Regions from separate parts of the Dactylosporangium sp. NPDC051484 genome, predicted to be linked through region 3. Evidence: riboswitches for the same ligand, from Rfam matches in the RefSeq annotation. Region 3 holds a riboswitch; each other region holds the start of a gene.

Region 1 (4,065 bases), on a different contig from region 3:
TTGCGTCGGGAGGTGGCCGAACTGCGGGCCGAGAAAGGAGATCCTGCGTTGGGCAGCCGCATATTTCGCCAGGGAGATGGATCGATGATCTGCCGGTGGCTGGCCAGTGAGGCGGACCGGCGGCGGCGTGTGGCCGCCGAGGACGCCTTGGCCGAGCGGATCGCCACGTTGCACGCGGCGTCCGGCGGCACCGATGGTTTCCCGCGTGTCGCCGTCGAGCTGCGCGAGCAGGGTGTGCGGGTCAAGCGCGAACGCGTCGAACGGATCATGCGTGAACGTGGGGTGGTCGGCCGGCACCAGCGGCGCCGCAAGCGCACCACGATCCCGGACCCGGCCGCCCCACCCGCGCCGGACCTGCTCGGCCCGCGACTTCACCGCCGGCGCGGTGCTCGGCGGGTGGGCCGCCTGCCAACGCCGCCAGTGATCACCGACCCCGGCTGCGGCGACCGCGCGGTCGACCCGACTGCGGCCACCCCACCGGCCGGGTCGGCCACCCCACCGCCCGGGTCGGCCACCCCACCGGCCGGGTCGGCCACCCCACCGGATGTGGTCGGCGACCCCACCGGATGTGGTCGGTTGTCCGTGACTCGTGTCGGCCGTGCGGGACCATCACTCAGGATGTCGCCGAAGCCGTGCGGACGGTTGTACTCAGTGTCGCCACGAGCGCGAGAAGTGTCAGCCATCCGGCCAGGACGATGGTCAGTGCCGGTGCTCCCAGCAGCGCGATCAAGGCGCCGCTGGCCATGGTGCCCATCGCTGCGCCTCCGGTGGTGAGCGTGTCGATCGCGCTGGTGACTCGGCCGCGCAGGGCGTCGGGGGTGACGGCGAGCCGATAGGAGTCGAGGGCGACCATGTAGACGGGCGAGACCACCGACTCCACGAACGCCACGACCAGCAGCAGCCACCACGTCCGCGCCACCGCGTAGAACGGAAAGGCCGTCGCCTCGACCCACAGCATCGTGACGGACAGGGCCCCGAGCGGAAACCGGCGGGTGAGCGCGGGTGCCAGCAGGCTGCCGAGCAGGGCGCCGGCGCCCGCGCCGGTGAACACCATGCCGACCTGGGTGGGGTTCGCGTCCAGTTGCCTGGCCAGCATGATGATCAGCAAGTAGCCGGCGCCGTACCGCAGGCTGTCTGCGGCATCGAGCAGCGCCAGCGTCCGGATCACCGGTCTGCGCCACAGCCAGGCCAGCCCGCGACCGATGTCGATCACGAGTGCGCGCGGCGAAGCCGGCGTCGTGGCCCGTGCCTGCTGGAAGTCGGCGCGGATGCCGCGTAAGGACACGGCCGACGCCAGGAACGAAGCGGCGTTGAACGCGAACGGGAGCATCCGGCTCACGGCGAAGGCGATGCCCGCCACGGAGCCGCCGACGATGCGAAGCGTGTTGGACATCGCCCCGGCCGCGCCCAGCGCGCCGGGTAGGTCGCGGTTGCTGACGATGTTCGGCAACGCCGAACTGTTCGCCGCCCCGAACATGGTGCTGAGCACGCCGTTCAGCACCGCGACGGCATAGAGCTGCGGCATGCCGAGCATGCCGAACGCCGCGGCTACGGCAATGGTGGCGGTCAGCACGCCACGCCCGATCTCGCACCAGATCATCGTGGCCTTGCGATCCCAGCGGTCGGCCAGCGCGCCCGCCAGCAGTCCGAAGACGAGGTAGACCACGGTTTGCAGGCCGAGCAGGACACCCGCCTGCGTCGAGGACCCGGTCAGCGTGATGACCAGCAGAGGCAGCGCGAGGAACTGCAGCGAGTCGCCCAGCTGTGAGACCAGTCGTCCTCCCAGCAGCAGCCGGAAGTCGTGCTGACGCCACAGGGATCGAGGCGGCGTCGACGTGAGGTTGTCCATGGGGGATCCGTGTCGAAGCCTGACGGCTAGACGTCACTGGGCGAGAACATGAGCCAAGACCGTACGGGGCGACGCGACCGGCGGCAACACGAATTCCATCCACAGGTGTCAGGATGACGTGCCGGTCCTGCTGGCGGGAGCCGGCAAGGGTGCGGCGGTGGGGGCCATAACCTGCCGGGCGCAGGCAAGTGTGGCATGCCTCATTCGGATCTTGTCGGTGCGGTTGGCCTCTGCGTAGTCTGCCGGAGTCGTGGTGCTCGGGAAGTCCGGTGGAACGCCGGCGCGGCCCTCGCCACTGTGATCGGGAGTCTCCGGCATCCACCCTTGTGGGGTCACTGGGCAGTTCTGCCTGGGAAGGCCGGCCGGGGACGCACCTCCCGTCAGCCAGGAGACCGGCCACGGCACGCACGTGTACACCCTGTCCACGAGGTGCTGGAAGGCTGATGTTCCGCATGCTGTCCATTTTCCGGGCGGCGGCGCTGGTCGCCGTGCTGTCCCTTGCGCTCGCCGGTTGCGGCAGCGCCAATCCGGTCGCGACGTCCGACGAGCCCGCCGCCGAACAGACGTTGAAGTTCCTGACGGTCAACATGCCGAGGTCGCTCGATCCGGTCCACATCGACGCGCAGCGGATCCTCGAGAACGGCCTGGCCGAGTCCCTGGTCGTGCAGAACGACGACGCCACCCTGCGGCCAGGTCTGGCCACGTCATGGCGAACCGTCGAGCCCACCGTGTGGGAGTTCACACTCCACAGTGGTCTGAGGTTCTGGAGCGGGGCGCCGGTCGACGCCGCCGCGGTCAAGGCGTCCCTGGAGCGGCACAAGGCGAAGAACCCGCGCGCCAAGTCGATCCTCGGCGCGATGGAGTTCGCCGCGGCCGACGCCACCACACTGCGGATCACGACGAAGACTCCCGACCCCGGGCTGGCGTTCCGGCTCACCACGTACGGCATTCACAATGCCGCTGAGGCGGACCGGCGCGGCGACGAGTTCAACCGCGACCCCGACCTGACCGGGTTCATGAAGCCGGTCCAGTTCGTGCCGGGGGAGACGCTGGTCGCCGAGGCGAACCCGGACTACTGGGGCAAGCCCGAAGGCGGCATCAAGCTCAAGCGAATCGAGGCGCGGCTCGGCTCCGACCCGCAGGCCCGGATGCTCGCGCTGCGCTCCGGTGACGCCGACGCCGAGTTCAACGTCGAGATCGATCAGCGCCTGCAGTACGAGAAGTCCGGCACGAAATTCAGCGTGTACTCGCCGGCGCCGACCACCCGCAACATCTGGCTGAACACGACGAAGGTCCCCGCGTTGCGGGACAAGGCGGTCCGGCAGGCCCTCGATCTCGCGGCAGACCGCAAGGAACTGGTGGACGGGCTCAACCACGGCTACGCCAAGGCGGCGACCGGGCACTTTCCCGCCGGGCTGCCCTACGCCGTGGACTCCGGCACGACCACCGACGCCGCCAAGGCCGCGGCGATCCTCGACGCCGCCGGCTGGTCGCCCGGCCCGGACGGGGTACGGGCGAAGGACGGCACCCGGCTGCACTTCAAGATCCTGACGTACACCGTGTTCCAGCCCCTGGCGATCGCCTTGCAGAGCCAGTGGAAGAAGGTCGGTATCTCCACCGAGCTGGCCCCGGTCGAGACCACCGCCTCCAACCAGATGATGCTCGACGGCAACTTCGAGATCGCCACGTACTGCTCGTGCGGCTCGGCCACCGGCGACATCGCCGGACAGCTGCGCTCGTTCTACCGCACCGGCGTCGTGTCCAACTACGGCGGCTACAGCAACCCGCAGGCCGACGCGCTCATCGACCAGCTCGGCACCGAGTTCGACCCGGCGAAGCAGGCCGAACTGGCCAAGCAGGCGCAGCGAATCCTGCTCGACGATGTCGCGCTGGTCTACCTGTACGCCTCGACGCAGTGGGGTGCGGCCTACGCGCCCCGGGTGCGCGGCGTGGAGCCGAACCTGTCGCGGCGGATCCTGCCTGGCATGTGGCTGGCGCGGTAACCGGCCCGATGCTTCGCTACGTCGCCGTGCGGCTTGCCGCGACGGTGCCGGTACTGCTGGGCATCTCGATCGTGGTGTTCACGATGATCCGGCTCATCCCCGGTGACCCGAGCCACGCGATCCTGCTGTCCATGGTGGAGCCCGGCGCCGACATCAGCCGCCTGCAGGAGGACCTCGCCACGCTGCGCCGTGACCTCGGCCTGGACGAGCCGT
Region 2 (4,065 bases), on a different contig from region 3:
CTCGCGCTTGAACAGGTTGGACACCTGCGGCTCGATGCACTCGTAGCAGCCGGCGATCGACGCGATCGTCGCGGTCGGGGCGATCGCGACGAGCAGCGAGTTGCGCAGCCCGTGCCCGGCGACGCGGGTCCGCAGCGCCGCCCACCGCTCGGCGTTGGCGGGTTCGGCGTCCCAGAGGTCGGGGTGCAGCACGCCGTCCGCGGCGCGGGTCTCGGCGAACGCCGGGTGCGGCCCGAACCGTTCGGCGAGGCCGGCGGAGGTCTCCAGCGCGGTGAGCAGGATGTCCTCCTGGACCCGGGTGGACAGCTCCCGCGCCTCTGGCGAGTCGAACGGCAGCCGCAGCGTGAAGAACGCGTCCTGCAGGCCCATCAGCCCGAGGCCGACCGGCCGCCAGCGCGGGTTGGACGCGGCCGCCTGCGCCGACGGGTAGTAGTTGATGTCGATGACCCGGTCGAGGAAGACCACGGCGGTGCGGACGGTCTCGCGCAGCCGCTCCCAGTCGACGCCGTCGGCGGTGACGTGGGCGCCGAGGTTGATCGAGCCGAGGTTGCACACCGCGGTCTCGTCGTCGCTGTTGACCTCGACGATCTCGGTGCACAGGTTCGACAGGTGGATGGTGTTGCCCGGCTTGCCGGTCTGGTTCGACAGGCGGTTGGAGGCGTCCTTGAACGTCATCCAGCCGTTGCCGGTCTGCGCGAGGGTGCGCATCATCTTGCCGTAGAGCTCGCGGGCCTTGACGGTCCGCACGGCCTGCTTCTCCGCCGCCCGGTACGCCTCGTCGAACTCGGCCCCGAACAGGTCGGGCAGCTCGGGGGCGTCGGACGGGTCGATGAGCGACCACTCGGCGTCGGCCTCGACGCGGCGCATGAACTCGTCCGGGATCCAGTTGGCCAGGTTGAGGTTGTGGGTGCGGCGGGACTCCTCGCCGGTGTTGTCACGCAGCTCGAGGAACTCCTCGATGTCGGGGTGCCACGGCTCCAGGTAGACGCACGCCGCGCCCTTGCGCCGCCCGCCCTGGTTCACCGCGGCGACGCCGGCGTCGAGGGTCTTGAGGAAGGGCACGATGCCGTTGGATTTCCCATTGGTACCGCGGATGAGCGCGCCCCGCCCCCGCACGCGCGACCACGAGATGCCGATGCCGCCGGAGAACTTCGACAGCTTCGCCACCTGGTGATACCGCTCATAGATGGAGTCCAGCTCGTCGAGCGGCGAGTCCACCAGGAAGCACGAGGACATCTGGGTGTGCCGGGTGCCCGAGTTGAACAGCGTCGGCGAGCTCGGCAGGTATGCCAGGCTGGACATCAGCCGGTAGAAGCCGATCGCCTCCGCCGGCGTCTGCGACAGCCCGCACGCCACGCGCAGCAGCCAGTACTGCGGCGTCTCGACGACCAGCCGGGTCTCGGGGTGGCGCAGCAGGTATCGGTCGGCGACCGTGCGCAGGCCGAAGTACTCGAAACGCAGGTCCCCGTCGAGGTCGACGGCGTCGTCGAACTTGCGGGCGTTGCGGGCCACGAACGCGGCCGTCTCGTCGCCGATCAGCCCCTGCTGGTGGCCATACCGGATCGACTGGCTGAAGCTGGCGATGCCCTGCCCGCGGACCTCCTTGTCGACGAACGCGGCCAGGAGACGGGCGGCGAGACGGGAATACTGCGGCTCCTCGCCGATGAGCTCGGCGGCGGTCTGGATCGACAGCTTGTCCAGCTCGGCGGTGGTGGCGCCGTCGTACAGGCCACTGATCGTCTTCGTGGCCACCCGCAGCGGGTCGATCTCATCCAGCTCGCCGACCCACCGCTCGACCGCCTTGACGATCTTGTTGACGTCGACCGGCTCCAGGTCGCCGTTGCGCTTGCGGACCTGCATAGCATGCCGCCGCTGCTCCGGCGCCCCCTGACCGGGCGCGGCCTTGTCCTGCGTGACCGTCATGTGTGTCCCCCTCGTCACCCGTATGCCGACTCCGGACGGGCGCGCAGGGGACGACGTCACCGGACCACGGCATGCGCCGTCATCTGGCGTCGGCGTCGACCGTCCCGCGCGGTCTCCGACCACTGCGGGCCGATGTGGCCCGCAGTGCGCTGGCAGGTCTTCGGACTCGCGGGCATGACCGGACTCGGTCGCCTACCGGCCGTCGCTTCCCAGACCGTGCGGCCCAGTGCTCGATGACGGCTTTCGTTCCCACTTACCGCTGCGGGGCAGTCCCGGACTCACACCGGGTTCCCTCTTGCGATGCCCGTCCTGGCGGGACGGGCGAACCAGCTGCGGGCAACACCATATATGGGATTCGCTGAGAATAGGAACACCAGATCGTGTGTCGGCGTGTCGCGTGCGTCGCATCACCGTGCGTGACGCCCGAGTGGAGGTCGCCGTGGTGGCATGCGGCGGCGAACGGCGGCCAGGCAAGCCCTGGCCGCCGTCAGTTGCCGTGCCCCGGGGACCTCGCGGCCCGCAGGCCCGCCGCGAGGATCTGCAGGTCCGACCCGACGATCAAGTACCCGGCCCCCGCCAGTCCCTGCGCGGAGGCGGCGTCCACGCTCGCAGACCAGCCGCCGAAGGCCGCCCCTGCCGCCCGCGCGGCCGACGCCACCCGCTCCACCTGTGCTGACAGCTCGTCGCTGGAGGGCAGGCCCAGGCTCACCGACAGGTCGGTGGTGCCGACGAACGCCACGTCCAGGCCGTGGAGCACGTCAGGCCATGGCTCGGCGATCGCGGTCTCGATCTGACCGACCAGCATCGGCGGAGCCTCGGCCTCCGACTGCAGGAAATCCCGCAGTGAGGTAGCGCCGAAACCGGCCACCCTGTTGGCGAGGCTGACCGATCGCTCACCGGACGGGGCGAAGCGCGTCGCGGCCACCAGGCGACGCGCCTGCTCGGCGGTGCGCAGCATCGACAGCTGGATGCCGGCCGCCCCGTTCTCCAGCAGCCGCGCGATCAGCGCCGGCTCGACGGCCGGGACGCGGACCAGCGCCGGTATGCCACAGACCTCGGCGTGCCGAACCAGGCCGATGGCGTCGGCCTCGCCGAGCGTCGAGTGTTCGAGGTCGACGACGACGAAGTCGAATCCCGCGTACGCCGCCATTTCGACGACGTCGGCGTTGGCCAGCTTCACGAAGGTGCCGACCAGGCGGTGACCGGCCGCCAGTTCGGCCCTCAAGGTACGCCGGAGTCCGTGGACCGAAGTCATGCCGAAGCGCCGCCCCGCCACGGGACGGTCTGCACCCGGGCGCCGTTGCGGATGACGATGGCCGGCTCGAAGCGCGGCGCGACGATGGAGTTGCCGGCCGCGTCTGGCAGCTCGACCTCACTCGTCTCGGTCAGCACCGTGACGTCCGCCCGGCCACCGACTTCGAGCCGGCCGTAGCCCTCGGCGTCCAGGCCGAGCAGGGCCGCGGGCGTGACCGTCGCGCGACGAATGCACTCCTCGAACGGCGCGCCGAGCGCCACCAGCTTGGAGATGCTGGTGAGCAGGTCGAAGACCGGGCCGCGCCAGTTTCGGGCGCTGGTGTCCGAGCTGAGGATGTCGGGCAGGAAGCCGGCGCTGATCGCGCGCCTGGCCACCTCGAAGCTGAGGTTGCTCTTGCCGTGCGCCGAGTCGAACAGCACGCCACGCTCGCGCGCCGCGAGCACCTGGGGCAGCACGGCGTCGCCGTCGAGGATGCCGTGCGGCTTGCCGGTGTAGCAGTGCGCGACGACGTCACCGGGGCGCAGGAAGTCCAGGACCACGGGCAGCGGCGCCTCGGTCTCACCGATGTGCACCATCAGCGGCAGCCTTGCCTGCTCGGCGAGGACGATCGACTTCTTGAGCAACGCCTCCCAGTGGTGCCCGACGACATCCTCGGAGAGGCGGATCTTGAAGCCGCGCACCACATCCGGGTTCTCCTCCGCGGTCGCCAGAGCGTCCTCGACCACGAGCGTGTCCGGGTTCATCAGCTCGCCGAAGCGGAAGTCGATGAGGCCGAGCACCGACACGTTGAGGAAGTTCACGACGCGCAGGTCGTTGGCCTCGACGACCAGCTTGCGGAACGCGGGGAACGTCGAGGCCCCCGCCGTACCCGCGTCAGCCACCGCGAC
Region 3 (4,065 bases):
CGGGCGCTGTGGTACGCGACGACCGGCGCGGCGGCGATGAGCCGGGCGGCCTTGACCGTCACGAGCTCCGGGTCGCCGGGACCCAGACCGATACCGAAGAGCCTGCCGCTGTCCACCGTGGTCATTCCTTCTCGTCCGCGATCGCGTTGACGGCGGCGGCCGTCATCGCGCTGCCGCCCCGGCGGCCGTGCACCACCAGGTGTTCCAGCCCGGAGCCGGCCAGGGCCGCCTTCGACTCGGCGGCGCCGATGAACCCGACCGGGATGCCCAGCACCGCGGCCGGGGTGCCCGCACCCTCGCCGATCAGTTCGAGCAGCCGGAACAGGGCGGTGGGCGCGTTGCCGATGGCGACGACGGCGCCGTCGATGCGGCCCCGCCAGAGTTCGAGGGCCGCCGCGCTGCGCGTGGTGCCGAGCCGCTGCGCCAGCTCCGGTACGGCCGGATCGCGCAGCGTGCACACCACGTCGTTGTCGCGGGGCAGCCGCGCGCGGGTCACGCCGGACGCGACCATCTCGGCGTCGCACAGGATCGGTGCCCCGCCCCGCAGCGCCGCGCGCGCGGCCACGACGACGCCGGGGGAGTAGCCGACGTCGGCGGGCAGGTCGACCATGCCGCAGGCGTGGATCATGCGGACCGTCACCTGCGCCACGTCGGCGGGCAGCGCGGACAGGTCGGCCTCGGCCCGGATCGTGGCGAACGAGCGCCGGTAGATCTCGGCGCCGTCGCGGACGTACTCCGCCGTCAGGTCACTGTGCTGCGTCATACGACCGCGCTCCGGTACCCGCCGGGCGTCGCCAGCATCTCCACGTGCCTTCCTCTCGGCGCGCCGCAGCGCCGTTCGCAGCCGACCCAGTGCACCGGCACCGCGCCGGGCTCCCGCACGCCGGCGGCGGCCACGGCGGCCCGTGCGTCCGAGCGGACGTCGGCGAGCGCCTTGGCACAGCCCGGCCGCCCGGCGCACGCCGTGACCCCGGCCCACGGCGAGGCGGGGTCGGCGGTGAGCCCGGTGGCGGCCAGTCCGGCAACGGTCGGGTCAGCTTCTTCCATCGGTACCGCGGGAACGACGACGGTCCGCCAGGGCGTGACGATCATCTCGTTCGCCGCGCCCGCGAGCGCCGCCGACTGGGCGCCCGTGAGTAGCCCGAGCGGCGCGACCACGACCACGGCGGCGCCCCCGCCGGGCTGGGCGATCAGCCCCGGTTTAACGGCATTCGCACGGTTGGTCCCGTCGGCCGTGACCGCGGCGCCCAGCCGGGCCGCGACCCGCGCCGGGCCGTCCTCGAGCTCCGCGAGCCGCCAGGCCCGGGAGCCCTGCGCGGCCCGCTCCGCCAGGAAGGCCAGGGCGGCCCGGACCAGCAGCTGCGCCCCACCGGAGGCGCTGGTCGGGGTGCCGCCCAGGACCAGCCGCGAGCCGTGCAGCCCCACGTCGCCGAGCAGTGGGGTCACGTCGCCGCGGCCGTCGTCGATCGTGGCCAGGAACCGGCCCGGCAGCCCGGCCAGCTCCGGCGTGGCGCACAGCCGCGCGTCGAACTCGCGCACGACCGGCCGCACGTCCAGCTCGCCGCGCCCGTCGAGGCCGCTCAGCGGGCTGGCGATGATGTTGCGCACTCGTTCGTGCGTCGCCGAGGGCAGCAGGCCGGCGTCGGTCAGCCGGGCTCCGAGCTCGTGCTCCGTGCCGGGCCGCAGCGCCCTGACCTGCACGTTGCCGCGCGAGGTGAGCTCCAGCGCCGGGTCTCCCAGCTCGGCGGCGGCCGCGCGCAGCACCTCCAGCTGCGCGGCGGTGAGCCGCCCGCCGGGCAGGCGGATGCGCGCGAGCCCGCCGTCGGCGGCCTCGTGCACCTGCACGGCGCCCGGGCACCTGTCGGGGGCGTCACGTTCGCTGGCAGCCTGCACGCGCCGGATACTACCTGCGCTTGACGCGGCGCAGGCTCGTCGCGCAGAGTTGGGCCTGCTGTACAACGGCGACGTGTGGAGGAACCCGGTGTGAATCCGGGGCGGTCCCGCCACTGTGACCGGGGAGCAAGCCTCCAGCGACGAAGGCCACCGGATATGTCCGGGAAGGCCTGGGGCGAGCGCCGATCCGGGAGTCAGGAGACTCTCCGCCGCCGGACCCAATCCCGACCGACTTGGGGCGCGGACCCCGAGGGAGGACCCCGGCGTGATCCTGCTGCTGTCGACGTCCGACACCGACCTGCTCAGCGCCCGTGCCAGTGGCGCGGACTACCGGCTGGCCAACCCCGCCCGGACCACGGTCGAGGACCTGCCCGGTCTCGCCGCCGGCGCCGAACTCGTCGTCGTGCGCTTCCTCGGCGCGTACCGCGACTGGCAGGACGGCCTCGACACGCTCCTGGCCACCGGCCTGCCCGTGGTGATCCTCGGCGGCGAGCAGGCCCCCGACGCCGAGCTGATGAGCCACTCCACGGTGCCGGCCGGCCTCGCCGCGCAGGCCCACGCCTACCTCGCCTTCGGCGGCCCGGCCAACCTCGCCGAGCTGCACCGGTTCCTCTGCGACACCGTCCTGCTGACCGGCCACGGCTTCGCCGCGCCGGTGGAGACCCCGGCCTGGGGTGTGCTGGAGCGCTCGGGCCGTCCAACTCCAGCCGGCGGCCCCGAGCCGGACGGCCCGACGGTCGCGGTCGTCTACTACCGCGCGCACCACGTGGCCGGAAACACCGCGTTCGTCGAGCGCCTCTGCGAGGCGATCGAGGCCGAGGGCGCCCGCGCGTTGCCGGTCTTCGCCGCCTCGCTGCGCACCGCCCCGCCAGAACTGCTCGACACGCTGCGGCGGGCCGACGCGCTGGTGGTGACCGTGCTCGCGGCCGGCGGCACCCGCCCGGCCGACGCCCAGGCCGGCGGCGAGGACGAGGCGTGGGACGTCGGCGCGCTCGCCGCCCTCGACGTGCCGATCCTGCAGGGCCTGTGCCTGACCAGCAGCCGCGACGGCTGGGATGCCAACGACGACGGGCTCTCGCCGCTGGACACCGCGACCCAGGTGGCGATCCCCGAGTTCGACGGGCGGCTCATCACGGTGCCGTTCTCGTTCAAGGAGATCGACGAGGACGGCCTCACCGTCTACGTCGCGGACCCCGAGCGCGCCGGCCGCGTCGCCGGGATCGCCGTCGCGCACGCCCGCCTGCGCGGCCTGGCCGCCGCGGACAAGCGCGTCGTGATCATGCTCAGCGCGTATCCGACGAAGCACTCGCGCATCGGCAACGCCGTCGGGCTGGACACGCCGGCCAGCGTCGTGCGGCTGCTCGAGGCGATGGCGCGGCAGGGGTACGACCTGGGGGAGGGCTTCCCCGCCGACGGCGACGCGCTCATCCACGAGCTCATCGCCGCGGGCGGCCAGGACGTCAACTGGCTGACCGAGGAGCAGCTGCGGGGCAATCCGGTGCGCATCTCCGCCGAGCGGTATGCCGCCTGGTTCGCCACCCTCCCCGAGGACCTGCGCGCCGGGATCGAGCGGCACTGGGGCCCGGCCCCCGGCGAGCTGTTCGTCGACCCTGCCACCGGCGACATCGTCCTGGCCGCCCTGCGCCGCGGCAACGTCGTCGTCATGGTCCAGCCGCCGCGCGGCTTCGGCGAGAACCCGGTCGCCATCTACCACGACCCCGACCTGCCGCCGAGCCACCACTACCTGGCCGCGTACCGCTGGCTCGCGGACTCGTCCGAGGCCGGTTTCGCGGCGCACGCCGTCGTGCACGTCGGCAAGCACGGCAACCTCGAGTGGCTGCCGGGCAAGACCGTCGGCATGTCCGCCGCGTGCGGCGCCGACGCGGCGCTGGGCAACCTGCCGCTGATCTACCCGTTCCTGGTCAACGACCCGGGCGAGGGCACCCAGGCCAAGCGCCGCGCGCACGCCACGCTCGTGGACCACCTGGTGCCGCCGATGGCCCGCGCCGACACCTACGGCGACATCGCCCGCCTGGAGCAGCTGCTCGACGAGCACGCCACGATCGCCGCGCTCGACCCGGCGAAGCTCCCCGCGATCCGGGCCCAGATCTGGACGCTGATCCAGGCCGCCCGCCTCGACCACGACCTCGGCCTGGCCGACCGGCCGCACGA
Region 4 (4,065 bases), on a different contig from region 3:
AGGCCGCCGAGGACGTATGCCCCGAGCAGCCCGCGAACCGCTTCGTGCCCGGCGCTCACCGAAGCACTCCCATCTCCTCGAACACCACACGCAGCGCGCGGACCGCGTAGTACGCGCGCGACTTGACGGTGCCCTCCGGTACCGCCAGCCGTTTGGCGGTGTCGGCGACGGTGCGGCCGTCGTAGTAGACCGACCTGATCACCTCGCGGTGCTCGGCGGAGAGGCGCTCGAGCGCGGCGCGGATGAGCCAGCCCTCGACCAGCTCGTCGACGTTGCCGGGGTCGGCGACGGCGGCGACCGCGTCGGGGTCGCTGACGAGCCTCGGACGGCGCTGGTCGGCCCGCCACGCGTTGCTGACCACGTTGCGGGCGATGGTGAGCAGGTACGCCCGGGTCGTGTCCCGCGTGACGTCGATGCGCTCGATGTGCCGCCACGCGCGCAGGAGCGTGTCCTGCACGAGGTCCTCGGCGCGGTGGCGGTCCCGTTCGTACCGCGAGACGAAGGCGAGCAACACACCGTAATGCTCGGTGTACAGCGCGGTCATGAGCTCCTCGTCGCGCGTCACCACAGCCCCTCTCGACAGCCTCCCCACACGGGTCTACACCACGAGACGGTTCAGGGTTCAACCAAACCGCAGCCGATAGGGTACGGGCGTGAACCCGTACTTCGTCTGGGAGGACCACGAGGCCGGGGCCGGCTGGCGCCCGTTCGCCGAGCTGCTGGAGCCCGGCGTGCTGGCGGAGCGGGTGGCGGTGTCGCGGCAGGGGCTGGTCGCGATGTACGGGCTCGCCGAGGACGCCGTGCCGGAGCGCGTGGTCGCGTCCGTGCTGTTCCTCGGGTACGCGTCGCGGCTCGTGTCGCCGCTGCTGGCGGAGTCCCTGCACGGGACGATCCGCGGGGTGACGCCGGCCGACCTGTGGTGGCGGCCGGTGCCTGGCGGGCCACTGCCGGTCGCCGCGCTGGCGGTCGAGGCGCGCCCGGCCGCGGACCTGTTCGACGTGGCGGTGCTCGGCCTGGTGGCCCCGCTGCTGGAGGTGTTCCGGGCGCGGTTCCGGCTCTCGCCGCGGGTGCTGTGGGGCAACGTCGCGTCCGCGCTCGGCGGGGCGGCCGGGCAGCTGCCGGAGGGCGCGTGGCCGGCAGTGGCGGACCTGCTGGGCAGGCCGCCACTGGCCGGCATGGCGATCGTCGGGCAAGCAAGCGCCGGGCAGAGGTCGCTACGCCGTCGTAGTTGCTGCCTGTACTACCGCATCCCCGGCGGCGGCACGTGCGGCGACTGCGTGCTCAGGCCGGCGTGACCGCCACCGGGCGCTCCGCGACCCGCGGCCGCTCCAGCAGGCGTTCGGCGGACGCGCCGAAGACGAGCCCGATCGCGGTCCACATCAGCAATTGAGCGCCGGCCGCGTACAGGCGGAACTCGTAGAGCAGGTCGGCCGGGAAGCCCGGGAAGATGATCTTCCCGCTACTGTCGAGCAGCGGCGGGGGCGTCTCGGTCGACTGGCCCAGCTCCTTGTTGGCGTCCAGGTCACCGAGGTTCGGCAGCAGCACGAACAGGATGCCGATCGCGAGCGCGTAGGCGCCGACGGCCAGCAGGGCCGCGTTCCACGTGCCGAAACGCGGCTGCAGCCGGCGGCCGAGCCAGGTCGCCAGGATCATGAGCACCACGGAGGCGCCGGTCAGCACGAGGTACAGCGAGCTGCGCAGCCCGATCGTGGCGTCGTTGCCGACCGCCGGCGGATTCGTGGGGTACTTCAGGAACGGCACCAGGAAGACCCCGGTGAACGCCGCCGCGGCCACCAGCAGGGCGAGCGGCCGGGCCCGGATGCGCCCGACCCGGCCGAGGCAGATCGCATACGCGACGGCGAACAGGGCGCCCATCGCGACGCCGAAGAGGATCAGTGCCGCGCCGATGCCGACGTTCTCCTGGATGGCGCGGCTGAAGATCTCGTGCTCGTGCCCCTCACCCAGGGCGTGCGAGCGGCCATCCTCGTAATCGATGGCCTGCTGGATCAGGGGCTCGGCGAGGATGCGGGCGAAGACGAACGCGAGCACGCCACCGACTGCGCCGGCCAGCAGGCCGCGCAGGATGAGTCGCTTTTCCATTGTGGGCGGGAGCCTGCTCAGTGGCAGGGGAAGCCGAGGAAGTGGCGGCCGTCGTGCACGAACTCGTGCAGGTGGGTGTCGCTGCCGAAGATCGACACCGCGCCCTGGTCGATGCCCACGAAGTAGTAGACCAGCAGGGCGAGCAGCGCGGTGCCGCCCAGCCAGAACAGCGAGCGGGAGATCGGCAGGACCAGCGGGGTCGTGGTCGCCTGGGGCGTCTCGGCACTGGAGATGGAGCTCATCTGTGGCCTCCTTCAGGGATCGTGCGTCCCTCGTGTGGATGGGGAGTCGTGGCGGCGGAGTATCCTGACTCACCGCGAGAGGCGGCTCACAGTGGCGCGACCGTGCTGGACTTGCACCAGCTTCCCTCACCCCGTCACACGTCAGACACTAAGAGTCGGGCGCTCCTTACGTCAATCGGGCCGGCACCCGTAGGCACCGGCCCGTGGCCATTCACACACACTTCACACACGCACGCCCGGCGGGATCACTCCGAAGATGAGGGCCGTGGACCCCGACCCCTTGTGGTTGATGAACCCGCCGCAGAGCACCGACCCGCCCGTCGCCGGGAACCGCGCGAGCCCGGCGAGAATCTCCAGGCTGACCCGGTGCCGCCGGTACACCAGCAGCGAGGCGCGGTACTCCGGGTCGGTGCCCAGGTCGGGGCCGAACGTGTCGATCCCGGTGCCGCCGTTGTGGCCGATCCGGCCGGTGTCGATGAACCACTGCACGGTCTCCGGCGCGAAGCCGGGCTGGTGCAGCACGCCGTCGGCGTCGAGGTTCGGGAAGGCCGGGGTGCCCCACTTGTACTCCCAGCCGGTCCACATGATGATCATGGACTCGTCGGGGATGCGGCCGTGGCAGCGCTCCCACTGCTTCACGTCGTTGACGGTCAGCGCGTAGTCGGCGTTGCGCGCGCACTTGTCCCGCACGTCGATCTTCACCGCCGGCAGGAACAGGTCGTTGGGGTCGAGCTCGTCGGCGAGCGGCTCGCCGGCGTTGAAGTGGCCGGGCGCGCCCCAGTGCGTGCCGGTCGCCTCGCCCTCCCGGACGTACTGCAGGTAGTACCCCTCGTTCTCGATCGTGGCGATGGTCTCCAGCGTGAACTCGGGGTCGCCGGGGTAGATGTTCGTCTTCGCCGGGTCGTTGACGTGCGACAGGCTGATCAGGCGGGTCTTGCCGGGCCGCAGCGCGGCGCCACCGGCGGGGGCCGCCGAGGCGGTCCCGGCGAGCCCGGCGGCGCCGGCGACGGCTCCGCCGGCCGCCGCCAGCAGGTGTCTTCTCTGCATAGTTCTCGAATCGTCCCTTCGCATCCGTGCACGACGATGTCGCTGCCGACTGTAGGGCCTTCGGCGCCACCCGTCCGGGACCTTCGGCCCGGCCCGGCGCGCGCCCGCTCGCCTACGATCGCGCCGGCGGGTGATCTTTCGCGAGATCGGGGAACCTTCGCCGTGCCGCGTGCGACTAAGGGAAGACCGACGGATCCGGAAGGTGGCCGCGTGTCCAAACGACAACGCGACTCGCGTGAATACGCGCGCCGAATGCGAATGATCCAGGAGCGGGCGACCGCCCGGCGCGGCCGGATGCGCGTGGCGTACTCCGCCATCGGCGTGGTGCTGCTGATCTTCGCCGTGATGATCGTGGTCAAGCTCGGCAGCGCCGGCGGCGGACAGGAGGCGCCGAGCGCGATCCCCACCGGCACCGCAGCCGCCGAGATCGTCCAGGGGGTGACGACGGTGCCGGCCGCGACGCTGGACTCCGTCGGCAAGGGCTCCACCCAGGTGCTGCCCTCGGTGATCACCGGCCAGCCCCCGCTCACCGACGGCGGCAAGCCGCTCATCCTGTACGTCGGCGCCGAGTACTGCCCGTTCTGCGCCGCGCAACGCTGGCCGGTGGTCGTCGCGCTGTCGCGGTTCGGCACGTTCAACAACCTCGGGCTGACCACGTCGGCGGCCGACGACGTGT

The links. A riboswitch is a leader RNA that binds a small molecule or an ion and turns the genes downstream of it on or off. The one in region 3 is predicted to bind cobalamin.
Region 1: another riboswitch for cobalamin. It lies ahead of AB0367_RS31820 (ABC transporter substrate-binding protein); the one in region 3 lies ahead of cobN (cobaltochelatase subunit CobN).
Region 2: another riboswitch for cobalamin. It lies ahead of AB0367_RS04490 (ribonucleoside-diphosphate reductase subunit alpha); the one in region 3 lies ahead of cobN (cobaltochelatase subunit CobN).
Region 4: another riboswitch for cobalamin. It lies ahead of AB0367_RS21150 (CbtB-domain containing protein); the one in region 3 lies ahead of cobN (cobaltochelatase subunit CobN).

Annotation. Positions count from the first base shown of each region.
Region 1 is NZ_JBFAZX010000029.1:52,486-56,550, reverse strand. Features, by position in the region: partial or broken gene AB0367_RS31830 (hypothetical protein) at 1-249, shown strand, start outside; gene AB0367_RS31825 (MFS transporter) at 614-1,849, opposite strand; cobalamin riboswitch at 2,084-2,265, shown strand; gene AB0367_RS31820 (ABC transporter substrate-binding protein) at 2,293-3,852, shown strand; gene nikB (nickel ABC transporter permease) at 3,861-4,065, shown strand, end outside.
Region 2 is NZ_JBFAZX010000002.1:116,289-120,353, forward strand. Features, by position in the region: gene AB0367_RS04490 (ribonucleoside-diphosphate reductase subunit alpha) at 1-1,923, opposite strand, end outside; cobalamin riboswitch at 2,057-2,269, opposite strand; gene AB0367_RS04495 (aldolase/citrate lyase family protein) at 2,411-3,148, opposite strand; gene AB0367_RS04500 (amidohydrolase/deacetylase family metallohydrolase) at 3,175-4,065, opposite strand, start outside.
Region 3 is NZ_JBFAZX010000003.1:195,665-199,729, forward strand. Features, by position in the region: gene AB0367_RS07215 (precorrin-2 C(20)-methyltransferase) at 1-125, opposite strand, end outside; gene AB0367_RS07220 (precorrin-8X methylmutase) at 122-763, opposite strand; gene AB0367_RS07225 (precorrin-3B synthase) at 760-1,893, opposite strand; cobalamin riboswitch at 1,972-2,098, shown strand; gene cobN (cobaltochelatase subunit CobN) at 2,159-4,065, shown strand, end outside.
Region 4 is NZ_JBFAZX010000012.1:90,963-95,027, reverse strand. Features, by position in the region: gene AB0367_RS21170 (zf-HC2 domain-containing protein) at 1-59, opposite strand, end outside; gene AB0367_RS21165 (sigma-70 family RNA polymerase sigma factor) at 56-565, opposite strand; gene AB0367_RS21160 (ferric iron reductase) at 654-1,295, shown strand; gene AB0367_RS21155 (CbtA family protein) at 1,282-2,100, opposite strand; gene AB0367_RS21150 (CbtB-domain containing protein) at 2,118-2,342, opposite strand; cobalamin riboswitch at 2,375-2,510, opposite strand; gene AB0367_RS21145 (cyclase family protein) at 2,565-3,389, opposite strand; gene AB0367_RS21140 (DUF929 family protein) at 3,600-4,065, shown strand, end outside.